DNA from 2 places in the Streptomyces sp. NPDC051987 genome. Region 1 is predicted to be linked to the other one. Evidence: predicted binding sites of a transcription regulator. Region 1 holds the regulator's gene; the other holds the start of a gene.

Region 1 (8,321 bases):
CGGGCCAGCCCAGGGCCCGGCACACGCCGGTCTTCCAGTCCTGGCCGTGCGGGACGCGGGGCCAGGCGCCGATGCCCAGGGCGGACGGTTTCACCGCCTCCCAGATGTCGATGTACGGGTGGCCGACGACCAGGGCGTGGTCGCTGGTGACCGACTGGGCGATGCGCCACTCCTTCGTGCCGGGCAGCAGGTGGTCGACCAGGACACCGAGGCGGGCGTCAGGGCCGGGCGCGAACTCGGCCACGATGGCGGGCAGGTCGTCGACGCCCTCCAGGTACTCCACCACCACGCCCTCGATGCGCAGGTCGTCGCCCCAGACCTTCTCGACCAGTTCCGCGTCGTGGCGGCCCTCGACGTAGATGCGGCCCGCGCGGGCGACGCGCGCGCGGGCCCCGGGGACGGCGACCGAGCCGGAGGCGGTACGGGAGGGGCGTGCCGGTCCCCCGGACGCGGGGCGTACGAGGGTGACGACCCGGCCCTCCAGCAGGAAGCCGCGCGGCTCCAGCGGGAAGACGCGGTGCTTGCCGAAGCGGTCCTCCAGGGTGACCGTGCCCGCCTCGCAGCGGATCACCGCGCCGCAGAAACCGGTACCGGGCTCCTCCACCACCAGGCCGGGCTCGGCGGCCACCTCGGGCACCGGCTTCGGCTTCTTCCACGGCGGTGTCAGGTCGGCGGAGTACTGGCGCATTCGGATGACGATAGGAGAAGCCCGGCCGGTGCGCCTACGACACGCCGAAGCGGGCCGCCAGGGCGTCGCGCTGGGCCCGCACGAACGCCGCGTCGACCACCGCTCCGTGACCGGGCACGTACAGGGCGTGCGGGCCGCCGAGGCGGAGCAGGCGGTCCAGGGCCGCGGGCCACCGGGACGGCACGGCGTCGGGGCCGGCCTGCGGGTCGCCGGACTCCTCCACCAGGTCGCCGCAGAACACCACCTCCGGGTCACCGGGGACCAGGACGGCGAGGTCGTGGGCGGTGTGGCCGGGACCGACGTTGGCGAGCAGGGCCTGCCGGCCGTCGCCCAGGTCGAGGGTCCACTCGCCGGAGACCAGGTGGCGCGGCAGGGGAAGGGCGTCGGCCGCCTCCTCGGCCTCCGGGGACGGCAGGCCGTTGCGGACCGCGTCCCGGCGCAGTTCCTCGCGGTCGTGGGCGAGGACGGCCTCCGTGCCCACCGCCGCGTACAGGTCCGCGCCCGCGAAGGCGGCCGCCCCGAAGACGTGGTCGAAGTGCGGATGGGTGAGCGCGAGATGGGTCACACGGCGGCCGGCCAGCGCCTGCGCCTCCACGCGCAACCGTGCGCCCTCCGCCAGGCTCGACCCGGCGTCCACCATCAGGGCGGTACTCGCGCCCAGCACCAGCCCCGCCGTACAGTCCCAGCCCGGCAGCCGGCACCGGCCGACCCCGTCGGCCACCCGCTCCCAGCCCAGCTCTTCCCAAGTCACCGTCATGCCGCGACGCTAGCCGTAGGACGCCGGGGGTCCCGACCGACCTTGCCCAGTCAGTACCCCACGGCCGTACACTGGGCCGGGGACGCTGGCACTCGAACTCGCAGAGTGCCAGACGAAAGACCCGAAGGACCCGAACGACCCGAAGGGCCCGTAGGCCCCGAAAGGCCGCGGGACGACTTGCTGGAGGTGTGGCGCCGGATGCTGAGTGAACGCAGGCTTCAGGTCTTGCGCGCCATCGTCCAGGACTACGTCGGCACCGAGGAGCCGGTCGGGTCGAAGGCGCTGACCGAACGCCACAATCTCGGGGTCTCCCCGGCGACCGTCCGCAACGACATGGCCGCCCTGGAGGACGAGGGGTACATCGCCCAGCCGCACACCAGCGCCGGGCGGATCCCCACGGACAAGGGCTACCGGCTGTTCGTCGACAAGCTGGCCGGCGTCAAACCGATGAGCGCGCCCGAGCGGCGGGCCATCCAGAACTTCCTCGACGGCGCCGTCGACCTCGACGACGTCGTGGCGCGGACCGTGCGGCTGCTGGCGCAGCTGACCCGGCAGGTGGCGGTCGTGCAGTACCCGTCGCTGACGCGGTCGACCGTGCGGCACGTGGAACTGCTGGCGATGGCTCCGGCCCGGCTGATGCTGGTGCTGATCACCGACACCGGACGGGTCGAGCAGCGGATGGTCGACTGCCCGGCGCCCTTCGGGGAGACGTCTCTGGCGGACCTGCGGGCCCGGCTGAACAGCAGGGTCGCGGGCCGCCGGTTCTCGGACGTGCCCCGGCTGGTGGAGGACCTGCCGGACGCCTTCGAGGTCGAGGACCGGGGCGCGGTCTCGGCGGTGCTCTCCACCCTGCTGGAGACGCTCGTCGAGGAGAACGAGGAGCGGCTGATGATCGGCGGCACCGCCAATCTCACCCGCTTCGGGCATGACTTTCCCCTCACCATCCGGCCCGTCCTGGAGGCCCTTGAGGAGCACGTCGTCCTCCTCAAGCTCATGGGCGAGGCGGGGGATTCGGGCATGACCGTACGCATCGGTCACGAGAACGCCTACGAGGGACTCAACTCCACGTCCGTGGTGTCGGTCGGCTACGGTTCGGGCGGCGAGGCAGTCGCCAAACTCGGCGTGGTCGGACCGACCCGCATGGATTACCCGGGAACGATGGGAGCGGTACGAGCGGTGGCACGGTACGTCGGACAGATCCTGGCGGAGTCGTAAGTGGCCACGGACTACTACGCCGTTCTCGGCGTGCGCCGCGACGCGTCGCAGGAAGAGATCAAGAAGGCCTTCCGGCGGCTCGCGCGCGAGCTGCACCCGGACGTCAATCCGGATCCGAAGACCCAGGAGCGGTTCAAGGAGATCAACGCCGCCTACGAGGTGCTCTCCGACCCGCAGAAGAAGCAGGTCTACGACCTCGGCGGCGATCCGCTCTCGCAGAGCGGCGGCGCGGGCGCCGGGGGTTTCGGGGCCGGCGGGTTCGGCAACTTCTCGGACATCATGGACGCGTTCTTCGGTACGGCGTCCCAGCGCGGGCCGAGGTCGCGTACGCGGCGCGGCCAGGACGCGATGATCCGGATCGAGGTCGAGCTCGACGAGGCGGCCTTCGGCACGACCAAGGACATCCAGGTCGACACGGCGATCGTCTGCAACACCTGCAACGGTGAGGGCGCGGCGCCGGGCACCTCCGCCCAGACGTGTGACATGTGCCGGGGCCGTGGTGAGGTCTCGCAGGTGACGCGGTCCTTCCTCGGGCAGGTCATGACCTCCCGGCCCTGCCCGCAGTGCCAGGGGTTCGGGACCGTCGTGCCGACGCCGTGCCCCGAGTGCGCCGGTGACGGGCGGGTCCGGTCGCGGCGGACGCTGACCGTGAAGATCCCGGCCGGTGTCGACAACGGCACGCGCATCCAGCTCGCCGGCGAGGGCGAGGTCGGGCCGGGCGGCGGTCCCGCCGGTGACCTGTACGTCGAGATCCACGAGCTGCCGCACTCCACGTTCCAGCGGCGCGGGGACGACCTGCACTGCACGGTGACGATCCCGATGACGGCGGCGTCGCTCGGCACGAAGGTGCCGCTGGAGACGCTGGACGGGCTGGAGGAGGTCGACATCCGGCCCGGCACCCAGTCCGGGCAGTCGATTCCGCTGCACGGGCGCGGGGTGACGCACCTGCGGGGCGGGGGCCGGGGCGACCTGGTCGTGCACGTCGAGGTGACGACGCCGACGAAGCTGGACCCCGAGCAGGAGCGGTTGCTGAGGGAGCTGGCGAAGCTGCGCGGGGAGGAGCGGCCGCAGGGGCAGTTCCAGCCCGGTCAGCAAGGACTGTTCAGCCGGCTGAAGGACGCGTTCAACGGGCGCTGAGCCGGGGCCGTCGGCGGCGTGCCGTGAAGGGGCTCCGCCCCTTCGACCCCGCCAGGGGGCTCCGCCCCCTGGACCCCGGGACCGTCACCCACCCACCACCCGACGCGGTTCGTCAAAAGGCGCCGTCGGCTCCCCGGGTCGGTCGGTCGAGTGGCGCCGTCGGCTCTCCGACGCGGTCGGTCGAGGGGCGCCGTAGCCCCCCGCGGCTCGGTCGGTCGGGGGGCCATGTCGGGTGTCCGGTCGGGGAGATTTCTGGCATGTGCCAATGGGGCGGTCCGATTCGGTCTTGTTCGGAGGACGTGACAACATGCCGTCATGTCCTCCGCACTGACCGATCTCTTCCCCATTCCGATCGTGCAGGCCCCCATGGCGGGCGGGATCTCCGTCCCGCAGCTCGCCGCCGCCGTGTCCGAGGCGGGCGGGCTGGGGTTCCTCGCCGCCGGGTACAAGACCGCCGACGGGATGTACCAGGAGATCAAGCAGTTGCGCGGGCTGACCGGGCGTCCCTTCGGCGTGAACCTCTTCATGCCGCAGCCGGAGTACGCCGAGTCCGGCGCCGTGGAGGTCTACGCGCATCAGCTCGCCGGTGAGGCCGCCTGGTACGAGACCGAGCTGGGCGACCCGGACAGCGGCCGGGACGACGGGTACGAGGCCAAGCTGGCCGTGCTGCTGGACAACCCGGTGGCGGCGGCCTCGTTCCACTTCGGGGTGCCGGTGCCGGAGGTGCTGGACTCCCTGCGGCGGGCCGGTACGGTCACTCTGGTCACCGCCACCACCGTCGAGGAGGCCCTCGCCGTCGAGCGGGCCGGGGCCGACGCGGTGATCGCGCAGGGCGTGGAGGCCGGCGGCCACCAGGGCACCCACCGGGACGTGCCGGAGAACGACGGGTCCGGGATCGGGCTGCTGTCGCTGGTCGCCCAGGTACGGGAGGCCGTGCGGATCCCCGTGGTCGCGGCCGGCGGGCTCATGCGCGGCAGCCAGATCGCCGCCGTCCTCGCGGCCGGGGCGAGCGCCGCGCAGCTGGGCACGGCCTTCCTGGCCACCCCGGAGTCCGGCGCCGCAGCCCTCTACAAGCAGGCGCTCACCGACCCGCTGTTCACCCGGACCGCGCTGACCCGGGCGTTCTCCGGGCGGCCCGCCCGCGGCCTGGTCAACCGGTTCATGCGCGAGCACGGCCCCTACGCGCCCGCCGCCTACCCGGAGGTCCACCACCTCACCGCGCCGCTGCGCAAGGCCGCCGCCGGCACCGGGGACGCGCAGGGCATGGCCCTGTGGGCAGGGCAGGGGCACCGGATGGCCCGCGAGCTGGCCGCCGGGCAGCTGGTGGAGGTCCTCGCCGAGGAGCTCGCCGCGGCGTCGACAGCGTTGTCCGTCAAGGGCGAGGGAGCAGGACGATGACCGCCCCGGTGTTCGTGCTCGATCCGCTGCCCGTGCCGGGCGTCCCGGGCGGCGAGATCGTCCTCGACGGACCCGAGGGACGGCACGCGGTCTCGGTGAAGCGGCTCCAGCCCGGCGAGGAGGTCATCCTCACCGACGGCCGCGGGCGCTGGGTCGAGGGCGTCGTACGGGCCGCCGAGGGCAAGGACCGGCTGGTGGTCGCGGAGCTGGGGAGCGTCCGTGCGGAGCCGGAGCCGCGGCCCCGGATCACCGTCGTGCAGGCGCTGCCCAAGGGGGACCGCGGTGAGGTCGCCGTGGAGACCATGACCGAGGTCGGCGTCGACGTGATCGTGCCGTGGCAGGCCGCCCGCTGCATCACCCAGTGGAGGGGCGAGCGGGGCCTGAAGTCCCTGGCCAAGTGGCGCGCCACCGCCCGCGAGGCCGGCAAGCAGTCCCGCCGGGTGCGGTTCCCGGAGGTGGGCGACGCGGTGAGCACGAAACAGGTCGCGGCGCTGCTCGCCGGAGCCGGGCTCGCCGCCGTGCTGCACTCCGACTTCACGCACGGCAGCGAGCCGCTCGCCGCCGCCCCGCTGCCCACCGAGGGCGAGATCGTGCTGGTCGTCGGGCCCGAAGGGGGCATCGCCCGGGACGAGGTGGCGCTGTTCGAGGAGGCGGGTGCGAAGGCGTACACGCTGGGGCCTACCGTGATGCGCACATCGACCGCCGGGACGGCGGCCGCGGCGCTGCTGCTCGGGCGCACCGGCCGGTGGTCCTGAACCGCGCAGCTCTGGGGGGCACGCCGTGGAACTCGCCCAAGTCCGGCTCCTGGTCACCGACTTCGCCGCCTGCTACCGCTTCTACGCCGAGGTGCTCGGGCTGAAGCCGCAGTCGGGGGCGAGCGAGGGGCCGTACGAGAAGTTCAGCCCGCACGCCGGGTCGGCGGGGATCGCGTTGCAGGACCGCGCGATGATGGCCGCGGTCCTGGGCGAACTGGGGGAGGCGGCGACCGGGCACCGTTCGCTGGTGGTGCTGCGCGTCGACGACCTCGACGCCTACTGCGAACAGATCGTCGCGCGGGGGGCGGTCCTGGTGCACGGACCGGCGCCGATGACGGAACGCATGCGGGTCGCCCACCTCAGGGATCCCGAGGGGAACCTGGTGGAACTGCAGGAGTGGCTGCTGCTGCGCACCTGACGGGTGACGGCCTAGAACACGTGAGTGGCCGTATGTCCCCTACCGCCACCGGCGGGACGGTGGCAGGCTGCCCTCCATGGGGGCATTGAGGCTGATTTGGGGCCGGCCGCGCGGGACCAGGGCGGCGGTCGTGGCAGGGCTCGCGGTGCTCGCCGTGGGCGGTCTGGCGGCCTGCCGGCCCGGCGACCTGAACACCGCGACGGTCGCCTACACCACCGACCAGACCGCCACCGCCGAGCTGAAACGCCAGCATGTCGACGTCAGTTGGCTCACCTGCACCGGCAACTACGGCTCGTCAGGCTCGTCCGGCTCGTCCCGCTCGTCCGCGAAGACGCCCTCGGCGTCCGAGACCACCGTCGTCTCCGTCGACTGCAAGGGCAGAACCAAGGACGGGCGGGCCATCACCGTCACCGGCCGGGTCACGAAGGCGGTCAGCGGGGCCTGCGTGCGCGGGAACCTCGTCGCGACCGTCGGCGGCAAGGAGTGGTTCCGGGTGACCGGACTCGGCGACTGCGACGCCACGCCCGGACCGGTGCACAGCACCTACCGGCCGCCCACCTACGGGCGGCAGCCGGGCCCCACCGTGACCGTCACCAAGACCGTCTGGTGCCAGGGCGACCCCAAGTGCTGGCCGGTGCAGGGCAAGTGATCGAAATCGGCCACCGGGAAGACGTCACGGTGCATAGGCTGGGCGAGTGACTCAGGGTGCAGCGACAGGACCGCGGTCCTACCTCCGGTTTCCGCACGTCCACGGCGATCTGGTCGCCTTCACCGCCGAGGACGACGTGTGGCTCGCGCCGCTGGACGGCGGCCGGGCCTGGCGGGTCAGCGCCGACAACGTCCCCGTGACGCTGCCGCGCATCTCGCCCGACGGGACCACGGTCGCCTGGACCTCCACCCGCGACGGCGCCCCCGAGATCCACCTGGCCCCCGTCGACGGCGGCCCGTCCACCCGGCTGACGCACTGGGGGAGTTCCCGTACCCAGGTGCGCGGCTGGACCGCCGACGGGCAGGTCCTCGCGATCACCACGCACGGCCAGGCCAGTCTGCGGCGCAGTTGGGCGCACACCGTCCCGGTCGACGGCGGCCCGTCCGCCGTCCTGCCGTACGGCCCGGTCGGCCATGTCGCCCTCGGCCCGCACACCGTGCTGCTGTCCGCGCCGATGGGCCGGGAGGCGGCCTGGTGGAAGCGGTACCGGGGCGGCACGGCGGGCAAGCTGTGGATCGACCGGGAGGGCGCGGGCGAATTCGTCCGGCTCCACGCGGAGCTGGACGGGAACCTGGAGTGCCCCGTGTGGGCGGGCGACCGGATCGCCTTCCTCTCCGACCACGAGGGCACGGGCGCGCTGTACTCCTCCCTCGCCGACGGCTCCGACCTGCGCCGGCACACCCCGCTCGACGGCTTCTACGCCCGGCACGCCTCCGGCGACGGCACCCGGGTCGTCTACGCCTCGGCCGGTGAACTCTGGCTCCTGGACGACCTGGACGGCGCCGAGCCGCGCCGCCTGGACGTCCGGCTCGGCGGTTCCCGCGTGGACCGGCAGCCGTACCCGGTCAACGCGGCCCGCTGGTTCTCCCACGCCTCGCCCGACCACACCGCGCGCGGCAGCGCCGTCCTGGTGCGCGGCGGCGTGCACTGGGTGACCCACCGGTCGGGTCCGGCGCGTGCGCTCGTCGCCCAGCCGGGGGTGCGGGCCCGGCTGCCCGTCACCTTCCGGGTGGACGCGGAGGAGTGGGTGGTGTGGGTGACGGACGCCGAGGGCGACGACGCCCTGGAGTTCGCCCCCGCGACCGGGCTCGTCCCCGGCGCCACCCCGCGCCGGATCGCCGCCGGACAGCTGGGCCGGGTCCTGGACCTCGCGGTCGCCCCCGACGGCGGCCGGGTCGCCGTCGCCGCCCACGACGGCCGCCTCCTCCTCGTCGAACGGGAGACCGGCGAGGTCCGCGAGGTCG
Region 2 (8,321 bases), on a different contig from region 1:
CTCGCCGTCCAGGCCGACGGAGCCGACGGTGATGGTGGGCCTGCCGGTGAGCTTCTTGGTCCAGCCGGCCAGGTTCAGGTCGGAACCCTCGAACTCGGGGAGCCAGTAGCGGCGCGTGGAGGCGTGGAAGACGTCGACGCCGGCGGCGGCCAGCGGGGTGAGGACCGCCTCCAGCTCCTCGGGGGTCTCGGCGAGCCGGGCGTCGTAGTTGTCGGACTTCCACTGCGAGAAGCGGAAGATGACGGGGAACTCCGGGGAGACCGACGCACGGACGGCGGCCACGATCTCCGCCGCGAACTTCGTGCGGGCGACCGGGTCGCCGCCGTACGCGTCGGTGCGGCGGTTGGTGCCCGCCCACAGGAACTGGTCGATCAGGTAGCCGTGGGCGCCGTGCAGCTCGACGCCGTCGAAGCCGGTGCGCTCGGCGGCGGCCGCGGCCTCGGCGAACGCGCGGACGACATCGTCGAGGTCCTGCTGGGTCATCGCCCGGCCCTCGCCCTCGGCGCCGTCCAGACGGACGCCGGAGGGGCCGACGGCGGGGGCGTCCGCGTAGGGCGCCTGGCCCTGCTTGCGGACCATGCCGATGTGCCAGAGCTGCGGGACGATCGTGCCGCCGGCCGCGTGCACCCCCTCGGCGACCTTCGCCCAGCCCGCCAGCTGCTCCTCGCCGTGGAACCGCGGGACGCGGTCGCTGTTCCCGGCCGACTCGTGGCCGACGTACGTCCCCTCGGTGACGATCAGACCGACACCGGCGGCGGCCCGGCGGGCGTAGTACGAGACCACGTCGTCGCCGGGCACGCCGCCGGGGCTGAACTGGCGGGTCATCGGGGCCATCACGATCCGGTTGGGGACCGTGAGCCCGTTCAGGACGATGGGACGGGAGAGGATCTCGGCCGCGCGGGAGGCGGGGGACGTGGTGACGGTCACGTGGGGGTCTCCTCGTGAGGGGGGGCGGGAACCCGGGCGGTTCACCCAGGTCCGGTACCGGTCGGTATGTGCACACGCATCGAGTGCTCCTCTGGGAGAACGATCAGCCCGGGGTGCGCATTCCCGCTCCCCCGCCGTTGCCGTGTGACCCAGGACACGAGGACCGCGGTCCCGTGGCCGTCGCGGGAACGCCGAAGGGCGGCATCCCCTGTCGAACAGGGGATGCCGCCCTCGGTGCTGCGTCAGGACATCCGAGCCGTCAGGCTCAGAAATTCCGAGCCGTCAGGCTCAGAAGTCCATGTCACCGCCCGGCATGCCGCCCGGAGCGGCCGCGGCGGCCTTCTCCGGCTTGTCGGCGATGACGGCCTCGGTGGTGAGGAACAGCGCGGCGATGGAGGCGGCGTTCTGCAGGGCAGAGCGGGTCACCTTCGCCGGGTCGATGATGCCCTCGGCGACCAGGTCGACGTACTCACCGGTCGCGGCGTTCAGGCCGTGACCCGGGGTGAGGGAGCGGACCTTCTCCACCACGACGCCGCCTTCGAGGCCGGCGTTCACGGCGATCTGCTTCAGCGGGGCCTCCAGGGCGAGCTTCACGGCCTGCGCGCCGGTCGCCTCGTCACCGTCCAGCTCCAGCTTCTCGAAGACCGAGGAGGCCTGCAGCAGGGCCACGCCACCACCGGCGACGATGCCCTCCTCGACGGCCGCCTTGGCGTTGCGCACGGCGTCCTCGATGCGGTGCTTGCGCTCCTTGAGCTCGACCTCGGTCGCGGCACCCGCCTTGATGACGGCGACGCCACCGGCGAGCTTCGCCAGGCGCTCCTGGAGCTTCTCGCGGTCGTAGTCCGAGTCGGACTGCTCGATCTCGGCGCGGATCTGGTTGACCCGGCCCTGGACCTGCTCGGTGGAGCCGGCACCGTCGACGATGGTGGTCTCGTCCTTGGTGATGACCACCTTGCGGGCGCGGCCCAGCAGGTCGAGGGTCGTGTTCTCCAGCTTGAGACCGACCTCCTCGGAGATGACCTCGCCGCCGGTGAGGATGGCGATGTCGTTCAGCATCGCCTTGCGGCGGTCGCCGAAGCCCGGGGCCTTGACGGCGACGGACTTGAAGGTGCCGCGGATCTTGTTGACGACCAGGGTCGACAGGGCCTCGCCCTCGACGTCCTCGGCGATGATCAGCAGCGGCTTGCCCGACTGCATGACCTTCTCCAGCAGCGGGAGCAGGTCCTTGACGGAGCCGATCTTGGAGTTGGCGATCAGGATGTACGGGTCGTCGAGGGACGCCTCCATACGCTCCATGTCGGTGGCGAAGTACGCCGAGATGTAGCCCTTGTCGAAGCGCATACCCTCGGTGAGCTCCAGCTCCAGACCGAAGGTCTGGGACTCCTCGACGGTGATGACGCCTTCCTTGCCGACCTTGTCCATGGCCTCGGCGATCAGCTCGCCGATCTGGGTGTCGGCGGCGGAGATGGAGGCCGTGGAGGCGATCTGCTCCTTGGTCTCGACGTCCTTCGCCTGCTCCAGCAGGGCACCGGAGACGGCCTCGACGGCCTTCTCGATACCGCGCTTCAGGGCCATCGGGTTGGCACCGGCGGCCACGTTGCGCAGGCCCTCGCGGACCAGGGCCTGGGCGAGCACGGTCGCGGTGGTCGTACCGTCACCGGCGACGTCGTCCGTCTTCTTGGCGACTTCCTTGACCAGCTCGGCGCCGATCTTCTCGTACGGGTCCTCCAGCTCGATCTCCTTGGCGATGGACACACCATCGTTGGTGATCGTGGGGGCGCCCCACTTCTTCTCAAGGACGACGTTGCGGCCCTTGGGGCCGAGGGTGACCTTGACGGCGTCGGCGAGCTGGTTCATACCGCGCTCAAGGCCGCGCCGCGCCTCCTCGTCGAACGCGATGATCTTGGCCATGTGAAGTGGTCCCTCCAGGACTGGGGGTGAGTCTTCGGACCGCGCCCGCGCCCGCGACGGACGGCTCGCCGGCCCGTGGGTTCCTTGCCCCACCCGGCCTGCGGGCCTCACCGACCCGGTCCTTCGTTGTCACTCTCACCTTCAGAGTGCTAACGCCAATGATTAGCACTCGCCCATGCCGAGTGCAAGCGCCTGCCCGGTATCGACCCCTGGAGTCAGGCCCTCCCGGGCATGCGCCGGGCATGCGCCGGGCATGCCGAAGGGCTCGTGCCCCGGGAGGCACGAGCCCTTCGAAGAAGTACAGAAGAACGTCGCTGTCAGTCGGCGCGTGCTTCAGCTGGTCGCCAGTCGGACCATGTCCGCCTGCGGCCCCTTCTGGCCCTGCGAGATCTCGAAATCGACCCGCTGACCCTCTTCCAGGGTGCGGTAGCCGTCCATCTGAATCGCGCTGTAGTGGACGAAAACATCCGCACCACCGTCGACCGCGATGAAGCCGTACCCCTTCTCCGCGTTGAACCACTTGACGGTGCCCTGAGCCATGCCTAACTCCCCTATTACTGGCCCTTGCACAGATCCACACTTCGCGGATCCGGGTCAGACCTCACCCCCCATTGGTTGGGGGCGTGCGCCGGAACGCGTCGACCGCGGCTGAATGTATCTGTCCAACTGCCGTCTGCAACAGGTCAATCGGACGAGAATTCTGGACGGAAGGGGTCCGGAATGTAGCAAGAATTCGGCCGAATTCAGGGCAAGTCGGGCCCCACAAAGGCCACAAAAGCCGCATATAACCCACGCACTTTGGCTACTTCTTGCCGGGCCTGCGGTGTCGAATACAGGGCCCCCGACCTGGAGATCGGGACCGCGTTCCCCAACTGTACCGCGCTCAACCACACAGAATTGCCCCCTCCGCTTCTCTCACGGAGGGGGCAATCAAGTGAACAGTCGGTGAGGGCCATTACCGAAGGTAATGTTCGGTCATTCGGCCATCACGTCACGAGAGGGGCCAGGTCAGCCGCCGGCCACGGCCGGGATGATGGAGACGCCGGCGCCGTCGGGCGTGGCGGTCTCCAGGCCCTGCTCGAAGCGGACGTCGTCGTCGTTGACGTACACGTTGACGAAACGGCGCAGCTTGCCCTGGTCGTCGAGGACGCGCGCGGAGATCCCGGTGTGGTTCTTCTCCAGGTCCGAGATGACCTCGCCCAGGGTGGTGCCTTCTGCGGTGACTTCGGCCTGACCGCCGGTGTAGGTGCGCAGGATGGTGGGGATGCGAACGGTGACGCTCACGTTTTTGACCTCCGGTCTGGGCAACGCCCTAATTCTCGGGGACTCAGGCGAGCCCGGCCGCACGGAAAGACTCCAGATTCGGGCGAATGGTGGCGGTGAGCCCGGTGCCCGCGACCGCGTCCAGCGTCTTCAGTCCATCACCGGTGTTGAGTACAACGACCGACTTCGCCGGATCAATCAACCCATTCTCAATGAGCTTTTTGGTGACTCCAACCGTCACCCCGCCGGCGGTTTCCGCGAAGATTCCCTCGGTCCGCGCGAGCAGCTTGATGGCGTCGACGACCTGCTCGTCGGTGACGTCCTCCACCGCACCGCCGGTACGGCGCGCGACGTCCAGGACGTACGGCCCGTCGGCCGGGTTGCCGATGGCCAGCGACTTGGCGATGGTGTTCGGCTTCTGCGGCCGCACCACGTCGTGGCCCGCCTTGTAGGCCACCGAGACCGGCGAGCACCCCTCGGCCTGGGCGCCGAAGATCTTGTACGGCTTGTCCTCGACCAGGCCGAGCTTGATCAGCTCCTGCAGACCCTTGTCGATCTTCGTGAGCTGCGAGCCGGAGGCGATCGGGATGACCAGCTGGTCCGGGATCTCCCAGCCGAGCTGCTCGCAGATCTCGTACGCCAGGGTCTTGGAGCCCTCCGCGTAGTACGGCCGCAGGTTGACGTTGACGAAGCCCCAGCCCTCGCCGGCCGAGTCGCCGATCAGCTCGGAACAGAAACGGTTCACGTCGTCGTAGTTGCCCTCGATGCCGACGAGCTCGCCGCCGTAGATCGCGGCCATGACGACCTTGCCCTGCTCCAGGTCGTGCGGGATGAACACGCACGAGCGGAAGCCGGCGCGGGCGGCGGCGGCACCGACCGCGCCGGCCAGGTTGCCGGTGGAGGAGCAGGAGAGGGTGGTGTAGCCGAAGGCGCGGGCGGCCTCGACGGCCTGGGCGACGACGCGGTCCTTGAAGGAGTGCGTCGGGTTGCCGGAGTCGTCCTTCACGTACAGCCCGCCGGTCACCCCGAGCTCGCGGGCCAGGTTGTCGGCCTTGACCAGCTTGGTCCAGCCGGGGTTGATGTTCGGCTTGGTCGCCACGTCCGCCGGGACGGGCAGCAGCGGCGCGTAGCGCCAGATGTTCGTGGGGCCCGCCTCGATCCGCTTGCGGAGCTCCTCGGTGTCGTAGGCCGAGAAGTCGTACGCGATCTCCAGCGGGCCGAAACACTCCTCGCAGGCGAACACCGGGCCGAGCGGCACCCGGTGACCGCACTCGCGGCAGCTGAGGGCAGCGGCGGGACCGAGGTCGACGGTGGAATCCGTGGTGCTTGCAACAGTCTGCACAGCCATGTGAGGCGAGGCCCTTTCTCCTCATCTTCCTCACGACGCATCTCGCCGTGAGACGGATTTGGCACCTTCCCTAGCCGGGAGCCTCGCGGACGATCGACACTGACCGGCGATCTACGAGAACCGACTGGAGGGTTGCCGGGGCTTCATCGGGCCGTTTCCCTCTGCCCCTCTGGATGAGCTGTATGCGGTTGTCGGCGCCGGACGACCCAGGACATGCGATGGTCATCGGCGTTGTTCAAGACTGTAACCGAAGGCCAGGACAGTTGAGAGAGTCGTCCGAACCGCGAGATGGATCACACCCCGTCGTGTGACCGTGACAGTGAGGAGCCGCTGACCGTGCTGGAAGAAGTCGAGCGCTGGCTGGCCACCCGCTCCTGGTCCGTGACCGAACGTCCCCTGCACCGGGTCATGGCCGCCAAACGGTCCTCCGGGCAGACGGTCAGCGTCGTGCTGCCCGCGCTCAACGAGGAGGACACCGTCGGCGACATCGTCGCGATCATCCGTCACGACCTCATGCAGCAGGTACCGCTCGTCGACGAGATCGTGGTCGTCGACTCCGGCTCCACCGACCGCACCGCCGCCGTCGCCGCGGCGGCCGGCGCCCGCGTCGTGCACCGCGACGCGATCCTGCCCCGCATCCCCGCCGTCCCCGGCAAGGGCGAGGTCCTCTGGCGCTCCCTCCTGGTCACCACCGGGGACGTCGTCTGCTTCGTCGACGCCGACCTGCGGGAGTTCTCCTCCGACTTCGTCACCGGCATCGTCGGCCCGCTCCTCACCGACCCGGACGTGGACCTGGTCAAGGCGATGTACGACCGCCCGCTCGGCGGCGCGGCCGGACAGGGCGGCCGGGTCACCGAACTGATGGCCCGCCCGCTGCTGAACATGCACTGGCCCCAGCTGGCCGGCTTCGTCCAGCCGCTCGGCGGCGAGTACGCGGCCCGCCGCTCGCTGCTGGAGCAGCTGCCCTTCCCGGTCGGCTACGGCGTGGAGCTGGGCATGCTGGTCGACGCCCTGCACCTGGTCGGCCTCGACGCCCTCGCCCAGGTCGACGTCGGCGTCCGCAAACACCGCCACCAGGACGGCCAGGCGCTCGGCCGGATGTCCGCCGCGATCTACCGCACGGCGCAGCTCCGGCTGGCCCGCGGCCACCTGATCCGCCCCTCCCTCACCCAGTTCGAGCGGGGCGAGGACGGCTTCGAACCGCGCACGTACTCCGTGGACACCGAGGAACGCCCGCCGATGGTGGAGATCACCGAGTACGCCGAGCGCCGGGTGGCGTGACGTCGCCGCTGACGCCCCCGCCGACGTCGTGGCCTGACGTCGCCCTACGGCCGTATACGGCGGCGCGTCGGACGCCGCCGTACGTTTGAGCGTTTACGGGCCGGGCTAGGTTCAGGCGTATGGCTTCTCCCATGGCTTCCACCGGCGGTGCCGAGGTGCTGGTCGCCTCGAACCGCGGCCCGGTCTCGTACGAGCTGCGCGACGACGGTTCCCTGCACGCCAGGAGGGGCGGTGGCGGACTGGTCTCAGGACTGTCGGCCATCGGGCCGGACGCGAACGCGGTGTGGGTGTGCGCGGCGCTGAGCGACGGCGACCGGGAGGCGGTGCGGCGGGCCGAGGGCGGCACGCTGCCGGCCGAGGACACCGGCGGCCAGCGGGTCCGGATGCTCGACATCGACGCGGACGTGTTCTCCGACGCGTACAACGGCATCGCGAACTCGGTCCTCTGGTTCGTCCACCACATGCTCTACCAGACCCCGCTGGAGCCGGTCTTCGACGCGGAGTTCCGCCGGCAGTGGGGTGCGTACCAGGCCTACAACCGCGCCTTCGCCGAGGCGCTGGCGCAGGAGGCGGGACAGGGCGCGGTGGTGGTCATCCAGGACTACCACCTGGCCCTGGCCCCGCGGATGCTGCGCCGCCTGCGCCCCGACCTGCGCATCGGCCACTTCTCCCACACCCCCTGGGCGCCGCCGGACTACTTCCGGCTCCTCCCCGACGACATCGCCGCGGAGCTGCTGAGCGGGATCCTGGGCGCCGACCACGCGGCGTTCCTGACGCGGCGGTGGGCGGACGCGTTCGTCGCCTGCTGCCACGCGGTGCTGGGGCCGGGCATCCCCGCCGCCGATCCGTCCTCCGGCGGGACCCGGATCGGGGTGCACGGGCTGGGGGCCGACGCGGACTTCCTGCGCAAGCGGGCGCACGAGCCGGACGTGGACGAGCGGATGGCCGCTCTCCGGGAGGAGATCGGGGAAGGCCGGAAGACGATCGTCCGGGTCGACCGGACCGAGCTGTCGAAGAACATCGTGCGGGGACTGCTGGCGTACCGGCAGCTGCTCGACGACCATCCCGAGTGGCGGGAGCGGGTGGTGCATGTCGCGTTCGCGTATCCGTCGCGCCAGGACCTCGCCGTCTACCGGGACTACACCGCGGAAGTGCAGCGGGTGGCCGACGAGATCAACACCGCCTACGGGACGCCTGACTGGACGCCGGTGGTGCTGCACGTCAAGGACGACTTCGCCCGCTCGCTGGCGGCCTACCGGCTGGCCGACGTGGCGCTGGTGAACCCGATCCGCGACGGCATGAACCTCGTGGCGAAGGAGATCCCGGTGGTGTCGGACGAGGGATGCGCGCTGGTGCTGTCGCGAGAGGCCGGGGCGTACGAGGAGCTGGGCGAGGACGCGGTGGTCGTGAACCCGTACGACATCGGCGGGACCGCCGACGCGCTGGCGCTGGCGCTGGCCATGCCGGTGGAAGAGCGGGCGGAGCGGTGCAAGAGGCTGGCCGAGGCGGCTACGGCGTTGCCGCCGGCCGCCTGGTTCCTTGAGCAGTTGGGGGCGTTGGGCGCGTCGGAGGGGCAGGCCGGGTAGAGGTT

Evidence for each region. Region 1 encodes HrcA, which represses chaperone genes, less so after heat shock. Its sites were predicted from a motif close to TTNGCACTCNGNNNNNCNGAGTGCNAA; they were not measured.
Region 2: groL (chaperonin GroEL) is a predicted target of HrcA. The motif match lies at 3,001-3,027, and genes of this name have one in related genera.

The regions. Positions count from the first base shown of each region.
Region 1 covers NZ_JBFAXI010000085.1:6,180-14,500, forward strand. The annotation lists gene AB0M11_RS32280 (DUF3097 domain-containing protein) at 1-688, opposite strand, end outside; gene AB0M11_RS32285 (MBL fold metallo-hydrolase) at 723-1,445, opposite strand; gene hrcA (heat-inducible transcriptional repressor HrcA) at 1,644-2,660, shown strand; gene dnaJ (molecular chaperone DnaJ) at 2,661-3,797, shown strand; gene AB0M11_RS32300 (nitronate monooxygenase) at 4,113-5,195, shown strand; gene AB0M11_RS32305 (16S rRNA (uracil(1498)-N(3))-methyltransferase) at 5,192-5,950, shown strand; gene AB0M11_RS32310 (VOC family protein) at 5,976-6,368, shown strand; gene AB0M11_RS32315 (hypothetical protein) at 6,445-7,017, shown strand; gene AB0M11_RS32320 (S41 family peptidase) at 7,064-8,321, shown strand, end outside.
Region 2 covers NZ_JBFAXI010000003.1:38,590-46,910, forward strand. The annotation lists gene AB0M11_RS02165 (NADH:flavin oxidoreductase) at 1-927, opposite strand, end outside; gene groL (chaperonin GroEL) at 1,216-2,838, opposite strand; gene AB0M11_RS02175 (cold-shock protein) at 3,172-3,378, opposite strand; gene AB0M11_RS02180 (MoaD/ThiS family protein) at 3,847-4,122, opposite strand; gene thrC (threonine synthase) at 4,166-5,449, opposite strand; SAM riboswitch class I at 5,468-5,629, opposite strand; gene AB0M11_RS02190 (glucosyl-3-phosphoglycerate synthase) at 5,786-6,730, shown strand; gene AB0M11_RS02195 (trehalose-6-phosphate synthase) at 6,862-8,316, shown strand.